DNA from 2 places in the Comamonas thiooxydans genome. Region 2 is predicted to be linked to the other one. Evidence: riboswitches for the same ligand, from Rfam matches in the RefSeq annotation. Region 2 holds a riboswitch; the other holds the start of a gene.
The links. Region 2 has a riboswitch for manganese ahead of CTR2_RS13445 (manganese efflux pump MntP). Riboswitches for the same ligand answer to the same signal wherever they lie in the genome.
Positions count from the first base shown of each region.

Region 1: it holds a riboswitch for manganese, as region 2 does, so the genes downstream of both, mntP (manganese efflux pump MntP) here and CTR2_RS13445 (manganese efflux pump MntP) in region 2, are expected to answer to the same signal.

Region 1 is NZ_AP026738.1:2,658,760-2,666,201, reverse strand. Features, by position in the region: gene CTR2_RS12245 (SDR family NAD(P)-dependent oxidoreductase) at 1-358, opposite strand, end outside; gene CTR2_RS12240 (helix-turn-helix transcriptional regulator) at 572-1,702, opposite strand; gene mntP (manganese efflux pump MntP) at 2,120-2,689, opposite strand; yybP-ykoY riboswitch at 2,709-2,872, opposite strand; gene CTR2_RS12230 (phosphoethanolamine transferase) at 3,184-4,920, shown strand; gene CTR2_RS12225 (hypothetical protein) at 5,145-5,519, opposite strand; gene CTR2_RS12220 (hypothetical protein) at 5,802-6,098, opposite strand; gene CTR2_RS12215 (acyltransferase family protein) at 6,620-7,442, shown strand, end outside.
Region 2 is NZ_AP026738.1:2,928,946-2,936,387, forward strand. Features, by position in the region: gene CTR2_RS13435 (heavy metal sensor histidine kinase) at 1-771, shown strand, start outside; gene CTR2_RS13440 (IS3 family transposase) at 975-2,513, shown strand; yybP-ykoY riboswitch at 2,728-2,892, shown strand; partial or broken gene CTR2_RS13445 (manganese efflux pump MntP) at 2,912-3,467, shown strand; gene CTR2_RS13450 (diacylglycerol kinase) at 4,164-4,565, opposite strand; gene CTR2_RS13455 (phosphatase PAP2 family protein) at 4,534-5,283, opposite strand; gene flgB (flagellar basal body rod protein FlgB) at 5,417-5,800, opposite strand; gene CTR2_RS27550 (double zinc ribbon domain-containing protein) at 5,983-6,135, opposite strand; gene CTR2_RS13465 (hypothetical protein) at 6,063-6,245, opposite strand; gene CTR2_RS13470 (heavy metal translocating P-type ATPase) at 6,305-7,442, opposite strand, start outside.

The DNA of each region.
Region 1 (7,442 bases), 270 kb from region 2:
ACACCCCTTTCAGGTTCACAGCGATCGTCCGGTCCCACTCTTCTTCGGGCAGATCCGCAGCGGCCCTGCCTCGCGGCGCGATGCCCGCGTTATTGAAGGCATAGTCGAGACGGCCCCAATTCTTCACGGCTTGCGTGATGGCATGGGTGACATCCGCTGACTGCGTGACATCGGCGCGCAGAACGATAGCTTTCGCTCCGGCGCGCTCCACTGCGTGCGCGGTTTCCTCAGCTGCATGCACTGCGGTATCAACCAGAGCGACATTAGCGCCCGCCGCTGCAAAACTGATAGCGGCCTGCCGCCCGATGCCGGTCGCGGCACCGGTAATGAACGCGACTTTTCCTGCAAAACACTCCATCTGACTCTCCTTTGTGCGTTGGCCCCATGTGCGCAGTCAAGCCGTGCTCAGGGCAGACCACTCCGGCAAACATGCGCTTGAGGTGTTGGAGAGTAGATGCAACGTGACCCGATCACATCAGCGAAATAGACTAGGCGGTTTTCTGTAGCGTGTGAAAGCCAATCCGGCGCACTCAATGGTGCACACGTAGTACTTCACACCATGATGCAGCGCTCAGCCGAGGGAAAGGACGCTGTTCAGCAGGGTTCGAACCAGTGTCGCCTGACGCGTGGCTCCTGTCTTAGAGAATATGGCGCGCAAATGTGCACGCGCCGTGTTCTTGCTGATACTCAGCACTTCCGCCGCCTCCTCAATCGTGGATCCATTGGCTAACGCAAGTGCCAATGCTGCCTCAGCAGGCGTCAAGTCGAACAGCTTGCGCATGATTTCGTCTGAAGCCTGCGATTTGCGATCGGGGTCGCGAACGAAGATTGCGCAAGCAGGTCGGCGCGCATTGTCTTCAGACCATTCATTGAATGCAATCTTGCGGACCAGTACACCTAGTTTGGCTTTGCCGGAGGGCCGGGTAACCGACATGGCTTGCACCACCCCAGGTGCATGCCCGGCTCGCTCATCCAGCGCTTGCTGAATGAGCGTCTGCAATTTTCGATTTTCCGGCGAGAACGAGATTTCAAGCACATTGTTTTTTCTTTGAAGACCGTCTTTCTCGGCGATGATCTCGTTCGCAGCAAAGTTGGTCTTCATGATCGAACCGCTTTCGTCCAGAATGACCATTCCGACCAGCATGCGATCGAAGGTGCTGGCGTAAAGCGTTCGTTCGGACTCAACAACGTTGAATTTCGAATGCAACCGGACCGCGCGTTTCAGATGAGGCAGCAATGCGCTGCAAACGGCTTTGTCACGCTTGCTAAAGCTTGAGGAATCATGACTGCGACACACACGCAGGCGACATTCAACGCCGTCTTCCGTATGCAAGTCTGCCCCCATCATGTAACCGACATCGAACGGCTTTTGGAACTGCTGGTACATCTCGCTCTGGCGCCAAAAGTTTTCACCGAGTAGTTCATCCACGGTAATCATCCGATCGGCCGGGAGATTCACAAATGGGTCAAGCGCATAGTAATAGTTGCTGTAGGAGGCTTCGCCAGGGAGTACCGTGCCTTGAGCCGACGCATGGACCATGAGGCCGGCGCGCCCGCAAGCCGGCGAACGCAGAATGAGTGTCACGTAGTTAGCACCAAGCAGCCCGCGAATTGCCTCCAGCGCACCAGCCCAAGGTATGGCGTCCATCGGCCCCTCGTAGATCATCGCAACTAACTTGCTGAACTGTTCGATGGTCAGCATTGATTCGGCGAGGAAAGCTGCCTCATCCTGGTGATTTATCTGCACTTGCTCATCTCCTTTTGTGTTGCTCGCCCTATGAGCCCCCTTTGGTGGCCGCGAGGAGGGCCGGAGTATTGAGGCGATGCCTTTGCGGTGTAAGAACGCGCTTCCCTCGCAAGTGTAGAAGAGCAGCGATGCAAGGCCGAGGTCTGCAGGCCAAGGCTGAGACCACAACGGGTCGTTCTGAGACGGTCGCCTACCGGCCAGTAGCAGTCCTTGGAGCTGTTCCTGCCATGGACTGCTTTTGGCTGCGTGAGCGGCCTGTCGCCGGATGGCAACTTGATGGGGCAACGCGATAATCCACGGGCACCCATCAGCGGTCCTTCGTGACGGCCAGCGATCAAGCCATAGCAGACATCCGAATTTGCATCACTTGATTTAAATGGCGGTCAAATGCTCGTACAGGACGATCGATCCAATGCTGATCAGCAGCACGCCACCGACGGCCTCGGCCCAACGTCCAGCGATGTTTCCCAGTATGCGTCCGACCATTACTCCTATAGTCACCATGGCAAATGTTGCAAAGCCGATAGCAAGAGCAACGGTGGTGATGCTCACATCCAGAAATGCAAGTCCTACTCCCACGGCCATGGCATCAATGCTCGTTGCAAATCCAGTTGCAACTAATAGCCAGAAGCCATGTCGCGCTGGCTTGCTGAGCTCTTCACCATCAGGGACTTTGATTGCCCCGATCAACATTCTTCCACCTAGCACCAGAAGCAGCACAAAGGCGATCCAGTGGTCCCAGGCCTTGACGTAATCTGAAGCCGCATAGCCCAGCGCCCAGCCTACCAAGGGTGTGATGGCTTCGATGACACCGAAGATGGCGCCAGTCCTCAATGCTTCAGACCAGCGTGGTTTGAGTAGCGCAGAACCTTTGCCGACGGCTGCGGCAAAGGCATCGGTGGACATGGCAAAGGCCAGGAGCAAGATAGAAGCGGCATTCATGGGGAATTCATTCTTAACGGTCGGGCATGAGCACAACGGCATCTCACCGCGGCCCGAGCTCGTCGCGATGAAATGCCGATGGTCTCGCCAACCGAAGAACGGATGCATACGCCACAGCAAACTGAATGCTGAGTATGTTGACGTATGCGCTTCCAGGGCGGAAGCAGGCTACTCCCCAAGGGGACTGCAGTTTACAAGAGCATCAGAATGCAAGGCGCATGCCCATGATGCTGTCCCGAGCTTTCGAAACGAATCGCATTTGCTGCGGACAAGCGTTTTCGCTGATGAGTCTTTCCCCGTAAGCAGAAGCAGCACACGGCGTAAAGCGGTCTTAGATTTTTCATCTAAAAAGCTTCCGACAACGATGCTTTGCGATGGAACAAAAAGTGCTAGCATCGCGCCGCTAGCGCCGACTTCAGCACCAAAGACACATAACTCCGCAGAAGTATTCGCCCACCTGATTCACAAGGCAGGTCGAAAAGCTATTGCGTTCGATGCAGCAAGAAAGCTCGGGGAGTGAAGCCATCATTCCTCCAATGCTTGAAGAGCATTTTGCTGCGGTAGTGGAACTTCATGAGTCAAGTGTCTTGTCCCAAACATCTATCCCCTGTGATTCCCCTGCGTCTCACGGCATGCGCGTCTCCTGGACAGCGCTAAGCGGCTTGGCCGCCATTGCCCTGTTCTTCATTGTTCTGGGACATGACGGCCGACGTGTTGCGCAGCTCCTGATACTCATGGTGCCTGTGCCCGTCGGCCTGGCCTGGCCGATGCGCAGCCCTGCATGGCTCAGGGCGCGACGTTGGCTTTCCTTTGCCTGGGTGATGCTTTTTGCATTGGACGGCACCATGCGTGCCTATCTGATGGAGCTGTACCAGTCCTCTCCAGAGGGTGCCATGGTGATCGGCGCGATGGCCAATACCAACTGGCGTGAAAGCTCCGAATATCTGTCAATGCACTGGCGCAGTGTCGTGCTGATTTGCTGCGGCCTTGCCTTGCTAGCTTGGCTGGTGTGGCATCTCACGGGGCGAACGATATTGGCTACCTTACGCAGGGACAGAAGGCTGGCAGTGCTTTCTTTGGTCGTGGCCCTTGTATGTGCGCTGGCCTATTCCAGCAAGCCTTGGCGCAGGTTGCATCCTGCGATTTTCTGGACCCAATGGGTACTCTCCGCTCAAAAACTGAAAGCCAGTCTGGCCAACCAGCATGAGGAACGAGCAAGACTGCTGGATCGCGCCATCCAAGCAAAGCCTTTGCTGGCGAATGCCGGGCCATCCACCGTCGTGCTGGTGCTCAGTGAAAGCATCAATAGAGACAACTTGTCGCTCTATGGCTATGACAGACAGACAACGCCCCAGCTTCAGGAGCATCAAAGGACATCTGGGGCCCAGATGACCGTGCTGCGCAATGCATGGTCTGTGGATGCCAGTACTCTGCCCGCAGTGCGCAACTTGTTTGGCTTCGGTGCCCCAGGCTCGACTGAGTCCCATCATCTGGTCGCGCTTGCTCGAGCATCGGGCTACAAGGTCTGGTGGATCAGCAACCACGACGATGTTGGAATCGAGCAGCAGCATGCCAGACTGGCTGACATCGTACAGATGGTGAATCGCACTCCTGGGCGCTCCTCTGTGTCTTTGGATGGAGAAATGGTCGATGAACTGAAGACGGCTCTGGATGCGCCCTCCGAACGCAAGTTCATCGTGGTTCACATGCTGGGCGCCCACCCGCACTACAGCCTGCGCTACCCCAAGGGCCAGAACCCCTTTGATGATGAAGCAGATGCGATTGATGCATCGCTGAAGAACAAGGGCACCTCCTTGTGGGTGCGCCGGCAACGCCAAGAATATGATGCGGCGCTGCTTTATCACGATTATGTGGTGGCGGAAACACTGCGCCTCACCCAATCAGCTGCCTTGGCAAAAGGCAAGGTGGCATGGATGTATCTCTCTGATCATGGCCAGGAAGTGGGCCATGTCCGCAACCATGCGGGACACAGCAAGAGCACCGAGGCCGGCTACCGTATTCCGGCAATTATCTGGCGAGCCCCCTCTTCGCCAGACCTGCCTGAAGACGTTGCAGAGAGGCCCTTTCGCTCCGATTGGGCCGCATGGACTATCGCGGATCTGCTGGATATACGCTGGAGCAGCCAATCCCTTGAGCGCAATGTCTTGAGCAAGACCTACCGGTGGGAAGAGCCGCGCCTGCCAATGCCTGTGAGCTCTTTCACCAGGTGACTTTTTTACAGAATGAAAAACTGCTTCTGGCCGAAGCCAGGCCTAGCTACTTGTGAGCGCAGCACCACAAAGTGGACCTTCGGGGCTGCGCCTTGAGCGTCCGGTTTAGGCTAGGCAGCCAGCGAGTGCGGTCCGTCGTCAGTCGGCCAGAAGCAGACAGCCGCAGAGCATTTCCGAACCATAGCTTCAGGGTGGTTGCAGTCGGTCAAGTCAGATGGTTTTTCTCAGGAAGTTAGGACAGGGTTTGCGCTGTATTCGCCTTTTGACGCAATGACTTCCACGCCCGCACTATTTGCCATGGAGTCCAAGTACGTATGTCCCGGCTTTTCACTAGCTGCTAGCGCGCGCAATTGATCAGCGAATTGCTGCGCCTCCGACGACGAAACCTTCCACTCAAACAGCACGTCACTTCGACTGAGACTCCCTTCATCATCGGAGGGCACAATCATCAAACCCACATTCACCAGTTTGACGAAGGACGATGTCGCTAGATCGATTGACTGTCGCGCCTCGATGCAATCCGCAAGCAAGTTCAGCGATACTGAATCTCCAAGTATCAGCAAAGTAGGCTCTGCAAAGTCTGCAAGTCCAATATGCATGGTGCTACTACTCATTTTTTGACAGGCGGCAAGCCACCGTGCGGAACGTTAGTCCAAGGAGAACTTTTCCCATCGTGAGCGTTGTGATCCCAGTGATGGTTAGGTCTTGATTATGAAGGGCTCCACCAGCCTAAGGCCCTTCTGTTGGCTGCAGGTCAACTTCAGCTATGGATCGTGAGAAGTCCTTGGTTGTTGGCTACTCCAGCCTGAGTTGCCTGCAGCCGCGAGTGGAAGGCCTGAGCCAAATCGTGTCACGAATCGATTTCGGCTTGCCTAAAAGGGTTAGGCCGCACTTCTCTGTGCACGCCTATATTGCTTAATTTTCTTGTTTTTCCTTGCGGTTGGATACTGACTTAAAACCAAGCACAACTTCAGATCAGCGAGCGCTGCTAGAAGATCGGGTTCAAAGGCATCGGACTGCGCGATTACATTCCGCATCGAGATGCCGAAGTCGATGGAGGCAGACTCAAGTCCAGAGACTTGCCTCATCGCGAGTAGCGCGGAACGGTGTTTTTGGAGGAAAGCGAGAGCCTCCTTTTGTTGTTCTTCAAGAAAGTCAAAGTCTGCTTCACTTGCCATGACGCTCAATCCCGATGTTCGCGCCGGTCGCGCTGTGGGTCGATTTGTTCGGGGCAATCCCTTTCTGAACACAGCACAGGGCGGCGCTGGGCAAAGGCGTTGCAGTTCTTCGACGTCTACGGTGTCGCCAACAAAGTGAATAACGCAGGCCATATGCTGCTCAAACAATCTAGAGTAGTACGTTTCGCAGATTCTGCAGGACGTTCATGCGCTATGTGAACTGTTTTTAGCAGTGTTTTCTGCCGAAATCGGCTCGTGGCCGTAGGCATCTCATGTTCTTGCTGGATGGCTGCTCAGGGTCGAACTGCGACAGCCGCAACCGGCCAGAAGCTGCCGTTCGACATTCTTCAACTGCTGGCTGCTTCAGCCTGAGCTCCGAGGTTCAGTTGAACAACTGAGATGAAGGCAACAGGCCCACTGTCGCTGAGGTGGGCCGTCCAAACACCGACGCCAAACTTGCTCAGGCCATTTGCAGTGAGGCCTGATAGAGTGCCCGAAAGCACCAATTGGGAGAGGTACCAATGATCCACAGCAACGAGAGTCGACAACGCCTATACGCACTCGACAACCTACGCGCTGCAATGATGTGGCTCGGTATCGTTCTGCATGTGGCCGTCATTCACATGGCCGGCCCTTCTCTGCTGCCCTGGCGCGACAACCAAACGACGCCTGCGGCTGACTTGCTGGTTGCCTTCATCCATGCATTCCGCATGCCAGTGTTCTTCATCCTGGCGGGCTTCTTTGTTGCCTTGCTCATCGACCAGCGCGGCCCAACGGCCACCGTGAAGCACAGGTTGCGTCGCTTGGCGCTGCCCTTCGCCGTTTTCTGGCCGCCCTTGTTCCTTGCGTGCTCAGTATTGGCGCTGGTGTTCCTGCATCGCATGGCTCGCGGGACATGGGGCCTGGACCTCGGTCTGTCTCCTATTGAAATGAATGGGTCGCAGGGCGCACCAAATACGCTGCACCTGTGGTTTTTGTGGCTGCTGTTGTGGCTGAGCCTTTTGACGCCGCTGATGCAGATGCTGATGCGCCGGCTTGTACCCAGCACCGGACCGACATTGGGACGCTGGCTCGCCGCCATGGGCCGTACCCCTTGGGGAATAGCTGGGCTGGCAGCTACTTTGGCGGCCGTGGGCCTGCCATACGGCAATGGTCTGGTGAGACCAGGGAACGCCTTTTTTCCGCCCTGGACAGAGTGGGCACATAGCGGCCTGTTCTATGTCTTTGGATTGGTGCTGTACGCCCATAGGCAAGTACTGTTGACGCATTACATGAGGCGCTGGTCCTGGTACGCAGGCGCGGGGCTGGTATTGTTCCTGGCTTCCGGCGTCGTGCTGGAAAAAG
Region 2 (7,442 bases):
ATCGCACAGTTCAATGCATTGCTTGACCGACTGGCCATCGCCTATCAACAAATGGAGGCGTTCAATGCTGACGTGGCACACGAACTAAACACACCGTTGACCACCTTGATCAGTAGTTGCGAGTTGGCGCTTCGTAAACCGCGTAGTGCTGTTGAACTACAGGACATCTTGGCCTCCAACCTAGAGGATCTACAGCGCATGGCCGGAATCGTGGCTGACATGCTGTTTCTGTCACACGCAGACCGCGGTACTGAAGCGCGGCGATCCGCCAAAGTGAGTCTTGCAGAGCTTGCCTCAGAAGTGGCCGAGTTCCATGAGGCAGTGCTTCAAGAAGCGCACCTTCAAGTTCTAATCGATGGAGATGCAAGTGTTGCTGTGGATGCGCGTTTGGTTCGCCGTGCACTATCCAATCTTTTAGGCAACGCTTCACGCTATGCAGAAGCCGGATCAACGATCACTATCGAGATCTCCCAAAGCGTAGTGGAGACACCCGATGGCAAACGTGACAACGTTAGCATTGCGGTGATCAACCGAGGAGCGGAGATCGATCCCATCCATCTGCCACGCCTGTTTGATCGGTTCTATCGTGCTGATGCGTCCCGCGCACATGCAAATCTCAATCACGGCTTAGGACTGGCCATCGTTGCGGCTATAGCGCGGATGCACGGCGGTACCGCTTTCGCGACATCCTCAAGCGGGATCACCAAAATTGGGATTTCATTACCTGCCTCACCTAAGACAACGCCACACATCTTTGAATCTCAGTCGTGAGATTCCAACTTGGATCGACCTGAGTTTCATAGCTAGTTCAGAGCCTCCTCGTTCCATCAGGAGTCCTTATGAGCTGCCAACGTTACCTCGAAGAACTCGAGAATGAAGCAGCCAGGCAAATCCTGGAGCACGACTGTTGATTTCCACCCAGAAGTGACCCACTGGGGATGCGGACAAAAACTTGGACTACCAGGAGGTAGTTCATGTACTCATACGAAGACAGGATTCTTGCAGTTGAGCTTTACATCAAGCTTGGCTTGCGTGTCAGAGCCACAATTCGCCAGTTGGGATACCCAACCAAGAACGCATTGAAAGGCTGGTATCAGCACTACCTGAAGCATCAGGATTTGCCAGCGAGCCAAGCGCCAAGGGCACCAAAATATTCGCTGCAGCAAAGACAGGTTGCGGTTGCTCATTACCTCGCGCACGATCGCTGTATTGCAGCAACGATGAGGGCTTTGGGTTACCCGGGTCGAGGAACGTTGACTGCGTGGGTTCGGCACGACTGCCCCGAGACCAGCAAATCGATAGTGGGCAGATCTTGGCCGGCTACAAAGCCTGATGCCTTGATGTGTGAGGGAGTGGTGCAACTGTGTTCCCGCCAATCAAGTGCACAGGAGATTGCGGACAAGTTAGGGGTATGTAGGGGGACCTTGTACAACTGGAAAAATCAGTTGCTTGGCCCTTGTGCCCCTGTCGCAATGAAACACAGTCCAAAGCGATCACCAGTGTTGGATGAAGCAGCACTCAGGCGCCAAGTTGAATCATTGCGCCAGGATGTTCGGCGGCTGAAGATAGAACGTGAGCTTCTCAAGCAGGCCCATGAAATCTTAAAAAATGGGGCTGACATTGATCTGCATAGGCTGGCAAACAAAGATAAGGCTGTGCTGGTTGACGCGTTGCACGGGCAGTATGAATTGCCAGAACTACTTTCTCTTGTTGGACTTGCTAGAAGCTCGTATTTTTACCATCGTGCCCGGCTGAAGCTGGCTGACAAATACTTGGATGTACGCCGAAGCATCACCGAGATCTTCGACAACAACTACCGTTGCTATGGATATCGCAGAGTGCAGGCATCCTTGCTCAAGGAGTGCACGGGCATCTCAGAGAAGGTGGTGCGTCGGCTGATGAAGCAGGAAGGGTTGATCGTGGCCAAGCCCAAACGCCGCAGATATAACTCATACCTTGGAGAGATAGGTGCTGCCCCTCAAAACCTCATCAATCGAGACTTCCATGCTGCTGCGCCCAATGAGAAGTGGCTCACCGACATTACTGAATTCCAGATTCCTGCTGGTAAGGTTTACCTGTCGCCAGTCATTGATTGCTTTGACGGGCTGGTGGTGAGCTGGTCGATTGGGACTCATCCCAATGCAAATCTCGTCAACACAATGCTGGATGCGGCCATTGATGCTGTTCAAGGTAGCGAGAGCCGCCCTGTGATTCATTCTGATCGTGGAGCTCACTACCGATGGCCCGGCTGGCTCTCGAGGGTCCATGATGCAAAGTTGGTTCGCTCGATGTCTCGCAAAGGGTGCTCGCCAGACAATGCTGCATGCGAAGGCTTCTTTGGAAGGCTGAAAATAGAGCTGTTCTATCCCTGCAACTGGCAATCAACAACGATTGAGCAGTTCATTGAAGCTGTCGATACTTACATTCATTGGTACAACGAAAAACGTATCAAGGTATCTCTGGGACGTTTAAGTCCTGTGGAATACCGACAAGAACTTGGTCTAGCCGCATAAAACCAGTCCAAGTTTTTATCCGCACCCCCCTTAGCCTCCGGCGGGTCAGTTTTGAGTGGAAATCAACAGGGGAGTGCATGGACAGCCCTAATGGCGGTATCGACGTAGCTTTCTTGCTAGAGGCCAGCGCTTTGAAAATGCGAGCCATTTCTAAAGCCCAGAACTCAAAAAAGGCTATGTTCCTCAAGCATTTTGATCGCTTGTAAACTTTAGTCCCCCTTGGGGAGTAGCCTGCTTCCACCCTGGAAGCGCATGCGTCAACATACTCGGCATTCAATTTGCTGTGGCGTATGCATCCGTTCTTCGGTTGGCGAGACCATAGGCATTTCATCGCGACGAGCTCGGGCCGCGGTGAGATGCCGTTGTGCTCATGCCCGACCGTTAAGAATGAATTCCCCATGAATGCCGCTTCTATCTTGCTCCTGGCCTTTGCCATGTCCACCGATGCCTTTGCCGCAGCCGTCGGCAAAGGTTCTGCGCTACTCAAACCGCGCTGGGACTGGCGCCATCTTCGGTGTCATCGAAGCCATCACACCCTTGGTAGGCTGGGCGCTGGGCTATGCGGCTTCAGATTACGTCAAGGCCTGGGACCACTGGATCGCCTTCGTGCTGCTTCTGGTGCTAGGTGGAAGAATGTTGATCGGGGCAATCAAAGTGCCTGATGGTGAAGAGCCCAGCAAGCCTGCACGACATGGCTTCTGGCTATTAGTTGCAACTGGATTTGCAACAAGCATTGATGCCATGGACGTGGGCGTAGGACTTGCTTTTCTGGACGTAAGCATCGCCACCGTTGCTCTCGCTATCGGCTTCGCAACATTCGCAATGGTGACGTTGGGCGTGATGGTCGGGCGTGTACTGGGGAATATTGCTGGGCGCTGGGCCGAAGCCATCGGCGGTGTCCTGCTGATCGGTATTGGCTCGATCATTTTGTACGAACATTTAGTCGCTATCTAATTCAATTGATTGAGATTTAGATGCCGGCTTCAGTTCGAGTGGGGTCGGCCACTCAGTACAGTCAGAGTAGGCAGTGAGCTAGGGCAGGAGCGGTCCACTTTTGCCCTTGCCAGTAGTATCTTCCTTGCCTACAACTGGCTCCGCTTCTGTTTGGAGCAGAGCAAATTCAGCACAGATATGAAGGCTCGGACCCTTTGTGGCACAGAGGAGTACAGCCACAAGTAGAAAGGTTCGGTAGAGCCGCTTCGGCCAGCGTGACCGGCACCAAGCCTACACCGGCGGGCATCCACTGCGCCCACAGGTGCGATCACGCCAAGCCCAAGTTTCTCAGGCGCGGCACATGCTTCAAACACTCAAGGGGACCTCTGGTCAGTCAGTTCAAAACCACCGGGAGGAGCGATACATATGGCGAAGCTCATCGCAGGCATTGCAAACTTTGCATCGAATTAAAGCTCTGCTGCTCAGTGCAGGATCACCTTCATCGGTCTTTCCGTCACGGGCAACACGATGCCACGGCAAAAAGCAGCCGGCCTCACCGCGCGCAGAAATCCGTGAAATCTTCGTGAGGCATGAGCGGACATATTGGACGCTTTGCCCGACGAACAAGAGTTGGCATCACCCTGTAAGCGTGAAGACGCATGTTAAGCGATGCATGAGGTGCATCCCTGTAATGTATTCCAGCTGTTAGGCAGAAAATTAAATAAAGTTTTTATAAATTAAAGAAGACCAGATTATCAGACAAAAAATAATTGTCATTAATACGGAAGCACTTCCCAAATCTTTGGCTTTCCTGGAAAGTTCGTGATATTGAAGTCCTACTCTATCTATTGCGGACTCTATCGCAGAATTAATTACCTCAACTATCATCAAAAACCAGATACAAGAGATCAGGAGCAATTTTTCCATCATAGATCTCCCAATCAATTGAGCCAATGGAAGCGAAATCACAAATAATATTACCTCAAGGCGGAATGCAGGCTCTAGCCACGCATCTTTTATACCCGAACATGAGTACTTTGATGCATGCCAGACTCTAGAAAATCCTTTTCTATTCTTTTGAATATTATTAAAGATGTTGGATTTTGAGTTGTTTTTCATTTTTAACAGTATATTTCTTGATACTAAAGAATATAAACAAAAGAGTGGCGATCAACCAACAAATGAGAATCGTGACAATGTCATGAGAAATGAAATGGGCTCCTCTCAATTGTTGAGAGATACCAAATGTCAATCCAACCATAATGCCGCACAGCAATCCTAACCATCGATACTTAGGGATGATCATCTTAAAGAAGAAATATAAACCAACCCAGGCATAGCCAGCGCTCGCATGACCAGCCGGAAAGCATTTTCCGCTCCCCATCTCTTGAGGCCTGTGTTCGAAAAGACCAATAAAAGGGCGATCGCCACCAAATTGATTTAAGTTCCACGGGCAATCCATATTTGTCAATACCTTAAGAAGGCTCACCAAAATTACACTGACCAAACTGGATAAAATCAGGTAAAGCAATGGGGACCGCCATTTTTTCCGCTGTTCAGATTTGGAGGCAAGTACAAATATATATAGTGCAATGATCACAACGATTGCTAGGGTGCTCAGATGCTTCCCACCCTTATGAAGCAATTTGTTTGTAACCCAATGATCATTCAAAGACCATTCATAACCCTGCAGGGCATATATTTTCTCGGCAAAGAAAAAGTCCCCTCCAAGATACATGAAATAATAAAAAATTAGCGCCAGGAAAGTAATCGGAATCAGTAAGTGATTTACAAAGAATTCTCTATTTATATTATTTGGCATCTTCCAGCTTGTCACTTTTTGAAAATATTCATTATTTCAACCAACGAAATAGTTGGCAACTACTTTGTCGCGAATTTTATTCTTCTACTACCAGAATTAAAAAAAGAGCGCAAATAAATGCGCTCTATGAATGACCAACTAAATAAAATTAAACTAATTTCGACAGCATTTGCCCCATCTCTACATATTCATCGACAGCTTGATTCATAGCGAATTGTGTACGAATAGCATTAGCTGTAAATGATGCCCTCTCTTGATCGAGATCAACCGTATTTCTATCCATTGCATTCTGAGAGACAGGGCGAAATGCAATCTGAGGATCAATTGATGTTGGAGCAATGTTCCCAAGGTGGGACTTATTCGTAGACTGCACTGTCAGCATTTGCCTTTGCGTCTCTTCAAGCGCAGCCTTGAAGTCTATATCTTTCGCTTGGTATCCAGGAGTGTCAGCATTCGCAATATTGCTTGCTAATACTTCCATCCTCTTAACTCTAAGATATAGAGCGGCATCCTCGAATCTAAGAGAATCCATAGGATTTTTCTAGTAAATTTCGAAGCTTCAATGGTAGCGAAGTTGTCCTCTCAGCAAGATTACATTTTTGACACTATTCAGCCATTTACATGGTCTGAAGATTACATTTCTGACACCTTCTTGTAATCTGAGATCTCAGGAGAACAGAGATCACCCAGCCGATCATCTGCTCTCCCTAAGTTCTAAGCAGACTTTCCGCAGTTTGAGCAAAAACGCGATCCAAGCGCCATCTGCACGCCGCATGCGTTGCAGGCCTGGGGGGCTAGGCCGCTTCCGCACTGTTGACAGAACCGTGCTTGGGGAGAGCTTTGAGTTCGGCAGTTAGGACAAATGATCCCACCGGACACTCCTGGATCGTTGTAGGAGGCGGGTGTCCGTTTTTGATGATGACCATTCCCATGATGATCGCCACCAGATCGGTGATGGCCTCCGAGTAGGCGTTCAAAAAAGCTCATAACTATCCTCACAATTCAAGCTAGTGCACACGAAAACTCTCTGTCGAATTCAGGACTTGGGCACTTTTCCAAGCAGCCTTAGCCCATTGACTACAACTAGGAGACTTGCCCCCATATCTGCGAATACCGCCATCCACATGGATGCATTCCCGAACACTGCCAAGACTAGAAATACGGCCTTGATGCCAAGAGCAAGAGTGATGTTTTGCCAAAGGATCGCATGGGTGGATCGAGACAGCTTCACTGTCTCAGCAATCCTTCGCAAGTCATCATTCATCACGACGACGTCGGCTGCTTCCATAGCGGTATCTGTACCGGCGGCACCCATGGCAACCCCGACGTCTGCTTGGGCCAGCGCTGGGGCATCATTGATACCGTCGCCCGTCATTGCTGTGAGTCCATATTGGCCCTGGAGCGTTTTGATGGCAGCTAGCTTGTCCTCCGGCAACAAGTTTCCTCGTGCTTGCTCGATACCAGCTTCACTGGCTACTGAAGAGGCGGTGGCTTGGTTATCTCCAGTCAGCATGACTGGGGTGATACCAAGCGCTTTCAATTCAGATATAGCTTCACGAGAGGAGCCCTTAATCGTGTCGGCAACTGCAAACAGTGCGATGACTCGTTCCGGGTCGGCAAGCAATGTGACAGTACGGCCGGATTCTTCATGCCGCTTGAGCGTGGCTTCAAGCTCTGAGGAGCATTGGCCACGTTCCTCAATCAAGCGATGATTCCCTAGTACATAGACTGTTCCACTCAGTTCGGCCTGCACACCTCGTCCAGCAAGTGCCGTGAAGTTCTGAATGTCTGCGTTGTTAGGCTTCAGGCCCGCTGCGATGGCGCGCGACACAGGATGATCTGAGTGGCCAGCGAGAGCTGCTGCCACCGACTCCGCGGTATCAAGGCTGCTCGCGGCATCAACCAACGACCAGTCCACAAGGCGCGGCTTGCCCTCGGTAATTGTTCCGGTCTTGTCCAGCGCGATTGCCTTAAGCTTGCGCGCCTCTTCCAGATAGATACCGCCTTTGATCAAAATACCACGGCGGGCTGCTGCCGCTAAGCCGCTCACAATCGTCACTGGTGTGGAAATGACGAGTGCGCAGGGGCAAGCAATAACTAGCAGAACCAGTGCCTTATAGACGGCCTGCATCCACGTCCAGCCAAGTAGCCAGGGGCCTACCAATGCTACGACG